Regions from separate parts of the Nocardioides aquaticus genome, predicted to be linked through region 3. Evidence: riboswitches for the same ligand, from Rfam matches in the RefSeq annotation. Region 3 holds a riboswitch; each other region holds the start of a gene.
The links. A riboswitch is a leader RNA that binds a small molecule or an ion and turns the genes downstream of it on or off. The one in region 3 is predicted to bind cobalamin.

Region 1 (2,253 bases), 1.4 Mb from region 3:
GGGCGAGCCGGGCCAGGGCGGAGGCGCGCAGGTCGCGCTTCGTGAGCTGGCCGTCGTGCTCGTACGCCTCGTCCGGCAGCCCGGCGGTCCACGACCCGACCACGGGCCCGCGCAGGTCGACCGCCACCACGTTGAGCGGGGGGACGCGGGCGTCGGCGGCCGCGTCCCAGGCCGCGGCGGCGGCGTCGAGGCGCGACTCGGTCGGCGCGCCGAGGTCGCCGAGCACCGCCAGCAGCGAGGCGCCGTACCCCTGCCGGACGAGGAGCCGGGCCAGCGCGCCCGGCGTGGTCGCGTCCGAGGACAGCGCGACCACGCGGCGGCCCGGGGCGAGCTCGCGCAGGACGAGCGCGGGGTCGCGGCCCACCAGGCTGACCACCGCGGCGCTCTCGGCCGACCAGCCGAGCCGTCCCCGGGCCAGCGCGACCGACGACAGGCCGGGGTGGACCTCCACGGCGTCGGCGCCGAGCAGGTCGACCAGCGTGGTGCCGACGCCGGACAGCAGCGGGTCGCCGGTGGCCAGGGCGACCACCCGTCGCCCGGCGTGCTCGGCCAGCAGGGACGGCAGGCCCGCGCGCAGCGGCACCGGCCACGGCACGCGGTGCTGACCGGGCCGCGGTTCCAGCAGCGCCAGGTGGCGGGCCCCGCCCAGCACCACCTCCGCGTCGTCGACGAGCGACCGCAGGCGCGCCGGGACGCCCGGCCACCCGTCGGCGCCGATCCCCACGACCGTGATCCTCGCCCTCATGGGCGCCGACCCTAGGGCGTGCCTCCGGAGGGCCGGACTGCGCTAGCGTGGCGGCTCAGCCACGAGGTGCCCCGACGCCCCGGTCACGACCGGACGCCGAGGGGAGAATCTGGGAAGCCGGTGAGAGTCCGGCACAGGCCCGCTGCGGTGACCTGGACGCGCGATCCGGCGTGCTCGAGGAAGTCCGAAGACCGGCCTCGAGGCGCCCATCCGATGGCGGACGAGCGGGAGCCTCCCATGCCAGCGCACTACCCCTTCTCTGCCGTCGTGCCCGCGGGCGACCTCGGCGACATCAGCGGCGACACCAGCGGCGACAGCGGCACCGGCGAGACCGGCGCCCGGCCGGGCGACCTGGACCCGATGGCGCTCGCCCTGGTGCTGACCACGATCAGCCCCGCCATCGGCGGCGTGCTGGTCCGCGGCGAGAAGGGCACCGCGAAGTCGACGATCGTGCGCGCCCTCGCCGCGGTGCTGCCGCCGGTCGAGGTCGTGGCCGGGGACCGGTTCTCCTCCGACCCCGCCGACCGCGGCCGGGAGACCGCGTCGCCGGACGGCCCGTTCGCCTCCGACGCGGCGGTGGAGAGCCGGCCCGTACGCCTCGTCGAGCTGCCCGTCGGTGCGACCGAGGACCGGGTGCTCGGCTCGCTGCACCTGGAGCGGGCGCTGAGCCAGGGCACGGCGGAGTACGAGCCCGGCCTGCTGGCCCGTGCGCACCGCGGCATCCTCTACGTCGACGAGGTCAACCTGCTGCACGACCACCTCGTCGACCTGCTCCTCGACGCGGCGGCGATGGGCCGCGCGACCGTCGAGCGGGACGGGGTGTCGGTCTCGCACGCGGCCCGCTTCGTGCTGGTCGGGACGATGAACCCCGAGGAGGGCGAGCTGCGCCCGCAGCTGCTCGACCGGTTCGGCCTGACCGCCGAGGTCGCCGCCCCCCGCGACCCGGCCCGACGGGTCGAGGTGGTCCGTCGGCGGATGGCCTACGACGCCGACCCGGACGCCTTCGCAGCGGCCTGGGCGCCGGACGAGGAGGCGCTGCGGGCGCGCGTCGCGGCCGCGCAGGCCCTGGTCGGCGACGTCGTCGTCGGCGACGGGGCCCTGCTGCGGATCGCCGAGCTCTGCGCGGCGCTCGACGTCGACGGGATGCGCGCCGACATCGTCACCGCGCGCACCGCCGCCGCGCACGCCGCCTGGCACGGCCGGCGCTTCGTGACGACCGAGGACATCCGCGCCGCGGCCCGCCTCTCCCTGCCGCACCGCCGCCGGCGCAACCCCTTCGACGCCCCCGGCCTCGAGGAGGACCTGCTGGACGACCTGCTGCCCGACGACCCCGACGAGCCCGACCCCGAGCCGCCCGGTGGCGGGGACGGTGGCGGGGACGGTGGCGGGGACGACGGCGGGACGTCAGACGCTCCGGACACCTCCCCGGACGGAGCGCATGACGCTGCGCCGGACCCAGGACCGGACCCGGGACCGGCGGACGGCGGGACGTCAGACGCTCCGGACAA
Region 2 (2,253 bases), 1.4 Mb from region 3:
CGCGGGCGCGGCCAGCGGGTTGCCGAGGCGGACCAGCCCGTCGTCGTTCCGGGCGGCCACGCCGGCGGCGAACGGCTGCAGGCCGAGGGCGTCCACGTCGACCCAGCGGCGCACCGCGCGGTACGCCGGGTTGAGCAGTTGGAAGCCGCGGTCGAGGGCGAACCCGTCGACGTGGTCGGTGCGGATCCGACCGCCGACGGCGTCGTCGCGCTCGAGGACCACGACGTCGTGGCCCCGGTCGACCAGGGCCCGGGCGCAGCGCAGGCCCGCGAGGCCCGCGCCGACCACCACGACGTCGGTGTCGTTCTCGCTCACGCGGCCTGCCCGTCCCAGGGACCGGGGTCGCGGCGGGGTCCGGTGCGGGCCACCGCGGAGGTCACGGCCAGCACCCAGGTCAGGGGGCGGTGCTCCGTGGGGCGGTAGGTCGACGCGCTGCGCCAGACCTCGGCGTAGGTCTCGCGCACGACCTGGTGCGCCCACGCCTCGTCGCCGCGGCCCTTGAGCCGCGCGAGGCGCCAGACCTGGTCGACGGTGGCGTCGTACAGGTCCTCGAAGGCCTCCTGCCGGCCGGCGGCGGTGCACTCCAGGCAGCCCGGACGGCGCTCGGCGGCCGGTCGGGGGGCGGTCAGGGGCCGCGGCCCCGTCCGCCGGCCCGTCCGCTGCCCGACGTAGTCGTCGCACATGGGGCCAGTGTGGGGGGCGCCTGGTGAGGACGACCCACCCGCGCGCGTGTGACCAGACCAGTGGACGACGCTTGCTAGGTTGGCCGCGCCAGTCACGCCCCCCGGTCCGCCGGGAGGCCAGGGAACCCGGTGCGAGGCCGGGACTGACGCGCAGCGGTATGGGTGACGGACGGGGCTCCTGTCGAGAGGCAGGCCACTGGACCAGCGGCATCGGTCCGGGAAGGTGCTCCGCGCCGGGCGATCCCGAGTCCGAAGACCTGCTGGCCCCGGCGACGCCCGTCGTCCGGTCCACGCAGGCTCCGCGCACGAGCCTCCGACCACCGAGGTGACCGTGCCCCACCCACCCCTCGTCCGCTCGCGGCCCGGTCCCGACGGCCGGGACGCCGCCGCGGACCGCTGTCCCGGTGTCGCCCGGCCCTGGCCCGCCGAGGACGGCCTGCTGGTCCGGCTCCGGCTCCCCGGCGGCCGGGTCGCCGCCCGGGCCCTGGCCTCGCTCTCCGGGGTCGCCCGTACCCACGGCGACGGCGACCTCCACCTGACCGGTCGCGCCAACCTCCAGCTGCGTGCCCTGCCGGCCGACCCGGCCACGACGGGCGCCGTACGGCCCGACGTCGCCGCGGCCCTCGCCGGCACCGGCCTGCTGCCGTCGCCCAGCCACGAGCTGGTCCGCAACCTGATGGCCTCGCCGCAGACCGGGCTGGACACCGGCCGACCGGGCGGCGGCCGCGCCGACCTGCGCCCGGTCGTGGACGCCCTCGACGCGGCGCTGCTGGCCGAGCCCGCCGCCGCCGACCTCTCCGGACGGTTCCTGCTCGTGCTCGACGACGGCCGCGGCGACCTGGTCGACCGCCCGTGCGACCTGGGGGTGGTGGCCCTCGACGACGGGACCGCCCAGCTGCGCGTCGGGACGGCCTGGGGCGACGTGGTGGCGCTCCCCGACGTGCCCGACGCCCTGCTCGCCCTGGTCCGTCGCTTCCTGGACGCCCGCCCCGACCCGGCCGCCGCCTGGCACGTCGCCGAGCTCGACGGTCCCCTGGCGCCCGCCCGGGAGCCCGACGACTGCGTCCCGGCCCCGACCGCGCGACCGGCGTACGGCCCGCTGGTCGGCGGTGAGCACGTCGCGGCCCCCGACGGCGTGCTCGGCCCCGACCTGGTCGACGACCTCGTCGCCCGGGACCCCGACGGCACGCTGGTCGTGACGCCGTGGCGCGGGGTGCTGGTGCCGGACCCGGCCCCGCACGAGGGGGGAGGTGCGCGATGACCCCGCTGTCCCGGCCGCCGCAGCGGTACGCCTACGTCGACCACGGCCCGGAGATCTACGTCGACTCCTTCGCGACCATCCGCCGCGAGAGCGACCTGTCCCGGGTGCCGGGCGACGCCGAGCGGCTCGCGGTGCGGATGATCCACGGCACCGGCCAGGTCGACCTGGTCGACGACCTCGTGGTCCACCCGCGCCTGGTCCCGGCGGCGCGCACCGCGCTGGCCGCCGGCGCGCCGATCCTCTGCGACGCCCGGATGGTGGCCACCGGCATCACCGCCTCGCGCCTGCCGGCGGGCAACGACGTCCACT
Region 3 (2,253 bases):
ACCGCGGCAGGCCATCTTTGTCGATCTCCTTGAAGGAGAAGGGCGCAGTGATGATGCGGCCGTCGAACTCGGGGATCGCAATCTGGCTCGCGGAGTCGAGCGGGGTCAAGCCATCGCTGGAGGCCTCCCACTCGGCCCGGCTGCTGGTGAGGCAGAGCCCTTGCAGGATGGGGATGTCGAGCGCCGCCATCCGCTGTACGTCCCACGCTTCGTCCTCGCCACCGGCGCTGGCCGTGGCCGGCTGGCTCCCACCGGCGGCGAGCACGGTGACGACCAATGCGTCGAGGGTGCCCAAGGCGTCGTACAGGGAGTCGGGGGCAGCGCGCAGCGACGACGAGAAGATCGGCACGCCGACCGCTTCGCCGGTGGCGTCCACGGCGTCGGCCAGGACGTGGGCGAAGGCGGTGTTGCCGCTGGCCTGGTGGGCGCGGTAGAACAGCACGCCCACGCGGGGCAAGTCCATGTCTGCCGGAGCCGAGGGGCGCTCCACGATGCCCCAGGCCGGGATCTCGGACGGCGCCTCGAAACCTTCACCGGTCAGCAGCACGGTGTCGGAGAGGAATGCGTGCAGCTGGGCGAGATTGGCCGGGCCACCCTCGGCGAGGTAGCGGTGGGCCTCGGCGCAGACGCCGATCGGCACCGACGACATCTCCATCAGCTCGGCGCTGGGCTGCTGCTCACCGCCCAGCACCACCATCGGCATCCCGGTGTCCCGGATGCGCGCGAACCCCGAGCACAGGTCCTGCGGCGAACCGAGGATCCGACCGACGACTAGGTCGGCACCTTCGATGACCTCGGCCATCGACTGGTGCCCGGGCCTCGACGGGTTGGCCCAGACGTAGTCGGCTCCCGAAGCTCGGGCCGAGAGCAGGTCGGTGTCGGAGGTGGACAGCAGCGCGATCTTCATGGTTCTCCCAGGGGGTTCTCGCCCCTCGTCGTCGGAGGTCCCGTGGCCAGTGTCTGGCTGAGCCGGTCAGGTGGACCCTGATCCGGCATCACAGTGGCGGAACCGCCCCGGAATCGACCGGGTTCCTGTTCCACGAGACTTTCGGTCATCACTCTAGACGAGCGGCTCGTCGCCGGCCTGGCGCCGCGGGTCCTGGGCAGCCGTGCGGACTCCACGGGACGCCTACCAACGAGGTGCTCCGCGACGATCTGCCGGGCGACGTCGGGATCGACGTCGCCGTACCAGACGTCGTCGGGCTGGACGCTGACGACCGGCGCGTGGTTGCAGGGGAACTGGCAGCCGGTGTGGGTGATGAGTACGTCGTCGTCCGACTGGCCCAGCCGCATCAGCTCGAGGATCACGGCCTCGGCGGTCCGGTCGGACCCCATCGCCGTGCAGCGGGGACCGCGACAGACCAGCACCTGGTGGCGGTGCCCGGGCACGTCCTCCCAAGCTGCGGACTCGAGGCCTGCCTCGGCGCCCGTCACCTCACGCCGTACGGCAAGCACCTGGCGCACCTGGTCGACCCCGTCGGCGAGCCGGGTGGCGACCTCGACGATGGGCCTCTGCTCCGCTCGCTCGCGCCACCAGTGCGCGGCGATGCGGCGCAGCCAGGAGACCGCGGGCGCGAGCGCGCCGAGGCTGACGCCCACGAGGACGATCCGCTGTGCACCCAGGTCAGCGAGCCGTGTCAGCTCCGCGGAGAGCGACGGGTCTCCCAGCTGCAGGAAGGCGACCGTGGCGTCATGCTCGTGGGCGACCTCGTGCAGCAGGTTGTGCGCCTGCACCTCGCGCGCCGACATGCCCACGAGCACGACGGGCGCGGTCACATCGTCGTTCATGGCGACCCCGTCCTTCGCAGCGAGACCACCTGGCCGATGACAACGACCGCCGGGGCTCGGATCCCGGCGTCGTGGGCAACTTCGGCGATCGAGGCGAGAGACGCGGTGATGACTCGTTGGTGGAGGTGGGTGCCGTCGGCGATCACGGCCGCAGGGGTCGCCGCGTCCATGCCCACCGCGCACAGCTCGGCGGTGATCGCATCCAGCGTGCCCACTCCCATCAGGAACACCAGCGTGGTCCCGCAGCGGGCAAGCGCTGCGTAGTCCAAGCTCGACTCCGGATGGCCAGGTGGAACATGGCCAGACACGACCGTGAACCCCTGCGTCAGGCCGCGGTGCGTCACCGGGATACCGGCGGCCCCCGGCACCGCGATGCTCGAGGTGACCCCGGGGATCACCCGGGCCGGAACGCCGGCCTCGCGACACGCCTCCAGCTCTTCGTGGCCACGACCGAAGACAAAGGAG

Region 1: another riboswitch for cobalamin. It lies ahead of ENKNEFLB_RS01390 (VWA domain-containing protein); the one in region 3 lies ahead of cobN (cobaltochelatase subunit CobN).
Region 2: another riboswitch for cobalamin. It lies ahead of ENKNEFLB_RS01415 (nitrite reductase); the one in region 3 lies ahead of cobN (cobaltochelatase subunit CobN).

The regions. Positions count from the first base shown of each region.
Region 1 covers NZ_CP075371.1:275,628-277,880, reverse strand. Annotated here, with positions in the region: gene cbiE (precorrin-6y C5,15-methyltransferase (decarboxylating) subunit CbiE) at 1-745, opposite strand, end outside; cobalamin riboswitch at 793-959, shown strand; gene ENKNEFLB_RS01390 (VWA domain-containing protein) at 1,106-2,253, shown strand, end outside.
Region 2 covers NZ_CP075371.1:281,015-283,267, reverse strand. Annotated here, with positions in the region: gene ENKNEFLB_RS01425 (flavin monoamine oxidase family protein) at 1-315, opposite strand, end outside; gene ENKNEFLB_RS01420 (sigma factor) at 312-683, opposite strand; cobalamin riboswitch at 803-942, shown strand; gene ENKNEFLB_RS01415 (nitrite reductase) at 1,015-1,944, shown strand; gene ENKNEFLB_RS01410 (precorrin-8X methylmutase) at 1,941-2,253, shown strand, end outside.
Region 3 covers NZ_CP075371.1:1,665,442-1,667,694, reverse strand. Annotated here, with positions in the region: gene cobN (cobaltochelatase subunit CobN) at 1-907, opposite strand, end outside; cobalamin riboswitch at 935-1,065, opposite strand; partial or broken gene ENKNEFLB_RS22865 ((2Fe-2S) ferredoxin domain-containing protein) at 1,156-1,749, opposite strand; gene cobA (uroporphyrinogen-III C-methyltransferase) at 1,785-2,253, opposite strand, start outside.